DNA from 3 places in the Streptomyces rimosus genome. Region 3 is predicted to be linked to each of the others. Evidence: riboswitches for the same ligand, from Rfam matches in the RefSeq annotation. Region 3 holds a riboswitch; each other region holds the start of a gene.
What was found. A riboswitch is a leader RNA that binds a small molecule or an ion and turns the genes downstream of it on or off. The one in region 3 is predicted to bind cobalamin.
Positions count from the first base shown of each region.

Region 1: linked by a shared signal. The riboswitch ahead of cobN (cobaltochelatase subunit CobN) and the one ahead of CP984_RS13245 (ribonucleoside-diphosphate reductase subunit alpha) in region 3 are both predicted to bind cobalamin.
Region 2: linked by a shared signal. The riboswitch ahead of CP984_RS31650 (cobalamin biosynthesis protein) and the one ahead of CP984_RS13245 (ribonucleoside-diphosphate reductase subunit alpha) in region 3 are both predicted to bind cobalamin.

Region 1 is NZ_CP023688.1:4,775,894-4,779,161, reverse strand. It holds gene cobN (cobaltochelatase subunit CobN) at 1-1,970, opposite strand, end outside; cobalamin riboswitch at 2,009-2,156, opposite strand; gene cobG (precorrin-3B synthase) at 2,205-3,268, shown strand, end outside.
Region 2 is NZ_CP023688.1:7,254,520-7,257,787, reverse strand. It holds gene CP984_RS31660 (inorganic phosphate transporter) at 1-1,251, shown strand, start outside; gene CP984_RS31655 (hypothetical protein) at 1,297-1,524, shown strand; cobalamin riboswitch at 1,730-1,876, shown strand; gene CP984_RS31650 (cobalamin biosynthesis protein) at 2,004-2,975, shown strand; gene CP984_RS31645 (cobyric acid synthase) at 3,034-3,268, shown strand, end outside.
Region 3 is NZ_CP023688.1:3,251,592-3,254,859, forward strand. It holds gene CP984_RS13240 (TolB family protein) at 1-711, opposite strand, end outside; cobalamin riboswitch at 1,015-1,178, shown strand; gene CP984_RS13245 (ribonucleoside-diphosphate reductase subunit alpha) at 1,339-3,268, shown strand, end outside.

The DNA of each region.
Region 1 (3,268 bases), 1.5 Mb from region 3:
TCCTCCAGACCGAGGTCGTGGTGCAGCTTGGCGGCCTGGATCAGCGTCCAGATCTGGGCACGGATCGCGGGCAGCTTCGCCGGGTCCATGGCGGAGATCGCCGCGTACTCGTCGAGCAGCTGCTCCAGGCGCGCGATGTCGCCGTACGACTCGGCGCGGGCCATCGGCGGTACGAGGTGGTCGACGAGCGTGGCGTGCACCCGGCGCTTGGCCTGGGTGCCCTCGCCCGGGTCGTTGACCAGGAACGGGTAGATCAGGGGCAGGTCGCCGAGGGCCGCGTCCGGGCCGCAGGCGGCGGACAGGCCGGCGTTCTTGCCGGGCAGCCACTCCAGGTTGCCGTGCTTGCCCAGGTGGACCATGGCGTCGGCGCCGAAACCGCCGTCCTCCTGGGAGGCGGCGATCCAGCGGTAGGCGGCCAGGTAATGGTGCGACGGCGGCAGATCCGGGTCGTGGTAGATCGCGATCGGGTTCTCGCCGAAACCGCGCGGCGGCTGGATGAGGATGAGCAGATTGCCGCGGCGCAGGGCGGCCAGCACGATGTCGCCGTCCGGGTTCCGGCTGCGGTCCACGAACATCTCGCCGGGCGGCGGGCCCCAGTGCTCCTCGACCTGCTCGCGCAGCTCCCGCGGCAGCGTGCCGTACCAGCGCTTGTAGTCGGCGGCCGGGATACGGACCGGGTTGCGGGCGAGCTGCTCCTCGGTGAGCCACTCCTGGTCGTGGCCGCCCGCCTCGATCAGCGCGTAGATCAGCTCGTCGCCGTCGCCGGACTCCAGGCCGGGCACGGGCTCGTCCCCGTAGTCGTAGCCCTCTTCACGAAGGCGGCGCAGCAGCGCCACGGCGCTCGCCGGGGTGTCCAGGCCGACCGCGTTGCCGATGCGGGAGTGCTTGGTCGGGTACGCGGACAGCACCAGCGCCAGGCGCTTGTCGGCGGGCGCGATGTGGCGCAGCCGGGCGTGGCGGACGGCGATGCCGGCGACCCGGGCGGCGCGCTCGGGGTCGGCGACGTACACCGGCAGGCCGTCCTCGTCGGTCTCCTTGAAGGAGAACGGGACGGTGATCAGCCGACCGTCGAACTCGGGCACCGCGATCTGGCTGGCGGCGTCCAGCGGCGACAGGCCCTCGTCGTTCTCCTCCCAGGCGCTGCGCGGCCCGGTCAGGCACAGGGCCTGGAGGATCGGCACGTCCAGCGCGGCCAGCGCGCCCGCGTCCCACGCCTCGTCGTCGCCGCCGGCCGACGCCTCGGCGGGCTTGGTGCCGCCCGCGGCCAGCACGGTCGTCACGATCGCGTCGGCGGCCCGCAGCTCCTCGATCAGCTCCGGCTCGGGCGCCCGCAGCGAGGCCACGAACAGCGGCATCGGACGGCCGCCGGCCTCCTCGATCCGCTCGCACAGCGACTCCACGAAGGCGGTGTTGCCGCTCATGTGGTGGGCGCGGTAGTAGAGCACGGCGACCAGCGGGCCGGTCGCGGCGCCCGTGTCGTCCGTACGCGCCACGACCTCGCCACCGGTACGCGCCTCGGCCGCCAGGTGCTTCGAGCGCTCCAGGTGGCCCCAGGAGGGCGCGGCGGCCGGCGGCTCGAAGCCGTGGCCGGTCAGCAGCACGGTGTCGGACAGGAAGCGGCCGAGCTGCTCCAGGTTGGCGGGGCCGCCGTGCGCCAGGTAGGCGTGGGCCTCGGCCGCGATGCCGATGGGGACGGTGGACGCCTCCATGAGCTGCGCGTCGGGCGCCTGTTCGCCGGTGAGCACCACGACGGGGCGGGGCTGGTCGGCGGCGAGGAGCTGGTCCAGGCCCTCCTGCCAGGCCCGCAGGCCGCCCAGGAGCCGGACGACGACCAGGTCGGCGCCCTCCAGGAGGCCGGGCAGCTCCGCCAGGTCGAGGCGGGCGGGGTTGGCGAGCCGGTACGGCACGGGACCGGCGGCCGCACGGGCGCTGAGCAGGTCGGTGTCGGACGTCGACAGCAGCAGGATCATGGCGGCGACTGGCCTTCCTCGGGGTCCGCGCCCCGGGCGGTGTTCACGGACGGCGGGAGTTCCTGGCTCGCCCGGCGGTGGCCGGGCTCACAGTGGCGGGACCGCGCCGGATTTGCACCGGGCTTCCTCCCTTGGCGCCGTCGCTGGCGTCCGATGGGCCAGCTGACCCACCGACCTGCATAGTAAGGGCTGCCGCCGACAGCCGGGCGGGGGACCGCCCGAGCCATCGTCGGTATGCTCGCCGCCATGCCGCCCACCCCCGCGATACCCCCGCATCGGGACGAATCCCTCGTACGGGATGGCGGTGACGCCTGCGCAGGCGGCGGCCGCGAGGCCCGCGTACGGGACGTACGGAACCGCGATGGCGCCGCCGTACAGGAGCGCGGCGACGCCGTCGTACGGGACCGTGGCGACGCCTGCCCCGGGGCGCTGCGGCTGCATCAGGCCGCCGACGGATACCTGGCCCGACTCCGCCTTCCGGCAGGGCGCCTGACGCCCCACCAGGCGCGCGTCCTGGCCGACGCGGCGGACCGTCTCGGCGATGGCCACCTCTCCCTCACCTCCCGCGGCAACGCGGAGCTGCGCGGCCTCGGTGCCGACAGTGCCGCGTCCCTCGCCGGCCTCCTGCGCGCCGCCGGTCTCCTCCCCTCCGACCAGCACGAACGCGTCCGCAACATCGTCGCCTCACCGCTCGCCGGGCTGGACGGACAGGGCGCCGACGGCGGCGCCGCCGTCCAGGACTGGGCCCGCGAACTGGACCGCCTCCTGTGCGCGAGCCCGACGGCCCCCGCCCTCTCCGGACGCTTCCTCTTCGCGCTGGACGACGGCCGCGGGGACGTGGCCGCGCTCGGCGCCGATGTGACGTTGATCGCAGAAGCGGGCGGTACGGCGCTGCTGCGCATCGGCGACGACCCCGAGGCGCTGCGGCTGCCCGGCCATGACGCACCGCGCACGGCCCTGGCCGCCGCGGAAGCGTTCCTCACCGTCGCCCGGGAAGCGGGCAACGGCTCCTGGCGCGTACGCGAGCTCCCGCCGGGTTACGACGCCGCGACCGTCCGCGTACACCTGTGTACGCAACTCCCGGAGCCCTGCACGACCGCCACGCCCCCGGCCCCCACCCGGCCGTCCCCGCCCCGGCCGGGCCAGGTCACCGCCCCCGACGGCACCCGGGCCCTCTCCCTCCTCGCCCCCCTCGGCCGCCTCACCAGCGCCCATCTGCGGGAACTGGCCGCCATCGCCGCCCAGGACGGGGCCGGCGAACTCCGTATGACACCCTGGCGCGGCGTGGTGCTGCCCGG
Region 2 (3,268 bases), 4.0 Mb from region 3:
CTCAAGCCCAAGGCAGCGGTGGCGATGTCGGCGGCCCTCAACCTGCTCGGCGCGTTCCTGTCCGTGGAGGTCGCCAAGACCATCTCCGGCGGCATCATCGACGAGACCGCCGGCATCAGACCAGAAGTGATCTTCGCCGGACTGGTCGGCGCCATCATCTGGAACCTCGTCACCTGGCTCGCCGGGCTCCCCTCCAGCTCCTCGCACGCCCTCTTCGGCGGTCTGATCGGCGCGACCCTGGTGTCCGTCGGCGCGAGCGGCGTGCACGGCGGCGCCGTGGTCATGAAGGTCCTCATCCCGGCCGTCGCCGCGCCGATCGTGGCCGGCCTGGCCTCGATGGCCGCGACCCGGCTGACGTACCGGCTGGCCCGCAACCGCGCCGAGGAGGACACCGCCAAGGGCTACCGCGCCGGGCAGATCGCCTCCGCCGCGCTGGTCTCCCTCGCTCACGGCACCAACGACGCCCAGAAGACGATGGGTGTGATCACCCTGGCGCTGATCACCGGCGGCGTCGTGGCGCCGCACGCCGACCCGCCGCTGTGGGTCATCGCCTCGGCCGGTCTGGCCATCGCGCTCGGCACGTACCTGGGCGGCTGGCGGATCATCCGCACGATGGGCAAGGGCATCACCGACATTCAGCCGCCGCAGGGCTTCGCCGCCCAGACCGGCGCCGCGGCCACCATCCTGGCCTCCTCCCACCTCGGCTTCGCGCTCTCCACCACCCAGGTCTGCTCCGGCTCCGTCATGGGCTCCGGGCTGGGCCGCAAGGGCGGCGTGGTGCGCTGGTCCACGGCGGGCCGGATGGTCGTCGCCTGGGGCCTGACGCTGCCGGCCGCCGGCCTGGTCGCGGCGGGCGCCGCGCTGCTGGCGGACCAGGGCGACTGGGGCATCGCGGCCGTCGCGGTCCTCGCACTCGCCGTCTGCGGGGCGATCTGGGCGGCCTCCCGGCGCAAGCCGGTGGACCACACCAACGTCAACGAGGGACCGGCCGCGGAGCCCGCGGGCGTCGTCACCGCCGCCCTGCAGGCCGTCTCGCCGCCGCCCGCCGGCCCGGTCGGGCCCGTCCCCGCGGCGGCCGAGGCTGTCGAGGCTACGATCCCGGCGCCCGCGATGGCCGACGCGCCGCTCGCCGACCCGGTCGGCGCGGCCCCGGTGATCGCCGACCCGGTGACCGCCGATCCGGTGGCCGCCCACCCGCACGAGACGCACCGGACCAAGCGCCGCGCCAAGGCCGGCTCGGCCGCCGGCTGACCCCGCCGTACGCCTCCCCGGCTTCCACGAAGGAACGAGAACGCAATGAGCATCGACTGGGCAGCGCTCGGCCAGGTCTTCGGCGTCACGCTGGTCGTGACGGTCGGCATCGTGGGCCTGTTCACCCTCGGCATCGTCGGTACGTCCCGCAAGCCGCGCCAGGAGGGCGAGGCGGTGGCCGCCGGCGGGGCGGCGCGGACCGGTGCGTACGCCTGCTTCGCGCTGTGCGCGGCGGCCGTGGCGTACGGCATTTACCTGATCGTCGCCGCCTGACCGGCACCGGCACGGCGCCCCGGGGCGTCCGGTGGCCGCGGCACCCGCCGCGGCCACCGGGCACCCCGTCGCCGTATGCCGGGCCCGGGGCCCGGGGCGCTGTGGCCTTGGACACAGCCGTGAGCGGGCCCCGCGCCGCAGGTCAAGCGCGAGTTGACGGGCTTCGCGGAGCGTGGTGGACTGCCGGAGCCAATCGGCGACAGATGAGGAAGTCCGGTGAGAATCCGGCGCGGTCCCGCCACTGTCACCGGGGAGCGCTCCTCCATCAAGGGCCACGGTCCGCGTCCGGGACGCGGGTTCCGTACGGACTGGAAGGCCGGGGGAAGCGCCGATCCGGGGAGCCAGGAGACTCTCGTCGCCGTACCCGTCGAACCAGGGCGCGGACCCTGAGTGAGGACCTACCGCCATGCCCGGCCGCAGTTCGAGACCTGCTGGACGTACCCCGCTGCCCCTCCGAGGCGCGACGGCGGTCTGATCCGATGCGTGCCGAACACGCCGGCTACGCGTGCGGCGCGGCCCTGGGTTTCCTCGGCGACCTGGTCGTGGGCGATCCCCGGCGCGGCCACCCGGTGGCCGCCTTCGGGCGGGCCGCGGCGGCCGTGGAGCGCCGCCTGTGGCGCGACGACCGCGGGCGCGGGGCCCTGCACACCGCACTGTGCGCGGGCGGAACCGCCGCCGGTGCCGCGCTCCTCACCCGTGCCGTACGCCGCTCCCCCGCCGCCTCCGTGGCGCTGACCGCCGCCGCCACCTGGTCCGTCCTGGGCGGCACCTCGCTGGGCCGCGAGGCGCGGGCCGTCGGCGGGGCGCTCGCCGTGGGCGACCTCGACGTGGCGCGCGAGCGCCTGCCGCACCTGTGCGGGCGCGACCCGCAGGCCCTGGACGGACAGCAGATGGCGCGCGCGGTGGTCGAGTCCGTCGCCGAGAACACCTCGGACGCGGTGGTCGGCGCCCTGGTGTGGGGCGCGGTCGCGGGCGTCCCGGGGCTGCTGGCGTTCCGTGCCGTCAACACGCTGGACGCGATGGTGGGCCACAAATCACCGCGCTACCGCCGCTTCGGGTGGGCCTCGGCCCGCCTCGACGACGTGGCCGGATTCCCCGGCTCCCGGCTGACCGCCGCGCTGGCGGTCCTGGCCGGCCCCGACCGGCGGGGCGCGTGGCGCGCCTGGCAGCAGGACGGCGCATCGCACCCGAGCCCCAACGCGGGCCCGGTGGAGGCCGCGTTCGCGGGCGCGCTGGGCGTACGGCTGGGCGGCACCCTGGCGTACGGCGGCCGGGTCGAGCACCGGCCGGTGCTCAACGGCGGCACCGGGCGCCCCGTCGCGGTGGCGGACATCGACCGGGCCGTACGGCTGTCGCGCCGGGTGAGCGCGCTGGCCCTGGCGGCCACGGTCACGGGCCGTCTGGCGGCCGGTGCGGTACGCCGGTCCCGTACGGCCGGGAGGTCCAAGTGAGCAGCAGCAACGTACGGACGGCGAGGAGTGCCAGGTGAACGGTTCGAGTGGGGCGCCGCTGGGCGGCGGGCTGCTGGTGGCCGGCACCACGTCCGACGCGGGCAAGAGCGTGGTGACGGCGGGCATCTGCCGCTGGCTGGCCCGCAAGGGCGTCAAGGTGGCGCCCTTCAAGGCGCAGAACATGTCGCTGAACTCGTTCGTGACGCGCGAGGGCGCGGAGATCGGGCGGGCGCAGGCCATGCAGGCCGCGGCGGCGCGCGTCGAGCCGAGCGCGCTGATGAACCCCGTACTGC
Region 3 (3,268 bases):
GGTGAACGCCACCCGGCGGCCGTCGGCGCTGATCGACGGGAAGGCGGAGGGGCCGTCGGCCTGGGCGCCGTCGCTCGCCACACTGACGCGTTGCGTCGTTTTCTTCTGCACATCGTGGACGAAGATGTCCAGGCGCTCGTTGGTGTCGCCGGGCACCAGGTCCGCGCGGTACGAGCCGAAGGCGAGGTGGCGGCCGCTGCCGCTGAGGGCGAAGTTCTGCACCCCGTAGCCGTACGGGGACGTGCCCGCGCCCGCGGTGGGGCTCGTGGTGCGGCCGGTCAGCCGGTCGTGGACGAAGACGTCGCCCTCGCCGTTGGTGTCGCCGGGCACCAGGTTCGACGCCGAGGAGTAGAAGGCCACATACCGCCCGTCGGCACTGATCTCGGGCGACCCCGACAGGGCGTTGCCACGGGTGCCGTCACCGGCGACGCTGACCAGGTCGACCTTTCCCGTCCGTAAATCCTTGACGTGGACGTCCTGTTGGCCGTTGGCGTCGGCGGGTCCCAGATTGGTGGCTTCCGAGGTGAATGCCACGAACCGCCCGTTCGCGCTGAGCGTCGGACCGCCCGAGAAACCGTTTCCCTGCGTCCCGTCGGCGGCGACACTGACCCGTTCGGTCGCCGGGGCCGCCGGCCGCGCGGCAGCGGCCGTCGCGGGCAGCATCCCCGCCACGGCACACGCTCCGGCCAGCAGCCCCACGGTTCTGGCCACGCCACGCGCAGCACCGTTTCTTCGCATGTTCCCCCTCACATCACGTCCCCCACCCGCCCCGCCGGGCGACGGAGCAGACAAGGAGCCAATACGCTTCAGGAGTCCCGGTCAACGCATCAGGGACATTCCGCGCCACCAATACGCCCCCTGCATCAGCCCCTGTCCAGGAGGGCCGTCAGCCCCCGGCCGCAAGGCCCACAACGGCTCCAGGAAGCCTTCGCAGGGGCCCCGCAGAGCCCCTGCGAACGACGTTGGAACGGCTGCCGAATACCACGGCTCGGGACAACCCCGTTACAACGCGACACAAGATATGGGGGTGGGTGCACGAGGCAGCACAAGATGTATGCTCGTGCTCGCTGTCGTCGCAGGGGAATCCGGTGCGAATCCGGAACTGTCCCGCAACGGTGTACGAAGTGCGGCAATCCGCACCCGTGAGTCCGAAGACCTGCCCGCAGTACGCCCGCGCCACCCCCGGCGCGGTCGTCGATACGTCCGGGCCTCGCGGGTTGGGCCGGTGGACGCTGCGCGGTGTGCCCGCGCGCCCCTCGCCGTGCCAGGGGTGCCGCACGCCCGTACGCGGCCGTCGCGCTCCTCCCCCGGCCCCCGCCGAGTGAGGGAGAGCAGCACGTGACCATCGCGCCAACGGAGCCCGCGTCAACCCAGCAGGTCGTGCAGCCCGCGAAGGACACGAAGCCCCGGCAGGACGCCGGCGGCCGGGCCGGGGACGGCCCCGGCACCGCGCTGCTGCGCACGCTGACCGACCTCACCGCCGACCTGGACGCCACCGACCCCGGCAAGATCGCCGCCGCCGCGCTGCGCGGCCGCCACGCCGGCTCCGACGAGGCCGAGCTGCGCTCGCTGGCCATGGAGGCCGCCGCCGGCCTGATCGGCGACGAGCCGCAGTACTCCAAGCTGGCCGCCCGCCTGCTGACCCGCGCCATCGCGGAGGAGGCGGCCGCGGAGGGGGCGACCGCCTTCTCCGCCTCCGTCGCCACCGGCCACCGCGAGGGTCTGATCGCCGACGACACGGCCGAGTTCGTACGGACCCACGCGGCGCGCCTGGACGCGCTGGTCGACCGGGCCCTGGCGGACGGCGCCGACGACCGGTTCGGCTACTTCGGCCTGCGCACCCTGCACTCCCGCTACCTGCTGCGCCACCCGATCTCCCGGCAGGTCATCGAGACCCCGCAGCACTTCCTGCTGCGCGTGGCCTGCGGTCTGGCCGAGGACCACAGCGAGCGGGCCGTGGACGACGTCGCCGAGCTGTACCGGCTGACCAGCACGCTGTCGTACCTGCCGTCCTCCCCCACCCTGTTCAACTCCGGCACCCGGCACCCGCAGATGTCCTCCTGCTACCTGCTGGACTCCCCACTGGACGAGCTGGACTCGATCTACGACCGCTACCACCAGGTCGCACGCCTGTCGAAGCACGCCGGCGGCATCGGCCTGTCGTACTCCCGGGTGCGCGCCCGCGGCTCGCTGATCCGCGGCACCAACGGCCACTCCAACGGCATCGTGCCGTTCCTGCGCACCCTGGACGCCTCGGTCGCGGCCGTGAACCAGGGCGGCCGGCGCAAGGGCGCGGCCTGCGTCTACCTGGAGACCTGGCACGCGGACCTGGAGGAGTTCCTGGAGCTGCGCGACAACACGGGCGAGGACGCCCGGCGCACCCACAATCTGAACATCGCGCACTGGATCCCCGACGAGTTCATGCGCCGCGTCGAGGCGGACGCCGACTGGTCGCTGTTCTCCCCCAGCGACGTGCCGGAGCTGGTGGACCTGTACGGCGACGAGTTCGACACCGCGTACCGCAAGGCGGAGGCCGCGGGCCTGGCCGTCAAGCAGGTCCCGGCGCGCATCCTGTACGCGCGGATGATGCGCACCCTCGCGCAGACCGGCAACGGCTGGATGACCTTCAAGGACGCCGCCAACCGCACCGCCAACCAGACCGCCGAGCCCGGCAAGGTGGTGCACTCCTCGAACCTGTGCACCGAGATCCTGGAGGTCACCGACGACGGCGAGACCGCGGTCTGCAACCTCGGCTCGGTCAACCTCGCCGCCCACCTCGGCAACGAGGCCAACGGCTGGGAGGAGGCGATGGACTGGGAGCGGCTGGACGCCACGGTCCGTACGGCCGTGACCTTCCTGGACCGCGTGGTGGACATCAACTTCTACCCGACCGAGCAGGCCGGCGCCTCCAACTCGCGCTGGCGGCCGGTAGGTCTGGGCCTGATGGGCCTCCAGGACGTCTTCTTCCGGCTGCGGCTCGGCTTCGACTCGCCCGAGGCGCGCGAGCTGTCCACCCGTATCTCCGAGCGGATCATGCTGGCCGCCTACGAGGCGTCCGCCGACCTCGCCGAGCGGCACGGCCCGCACCCGGCCTGGTCCGCGACCCGTACGGCCCGCGGCGTGCTGCACCCCGACCACTACCCGAACGCCGAGCCGCGCTGGGCGGACCGGTGGGCGGCGCTGCGCACCCGTATCGCGGCGACCGGCATGCGCAACTCGCTGCTGCTGGCCATCGCGCCGACCGCGACCATCGCCTCGATCGCGGGCG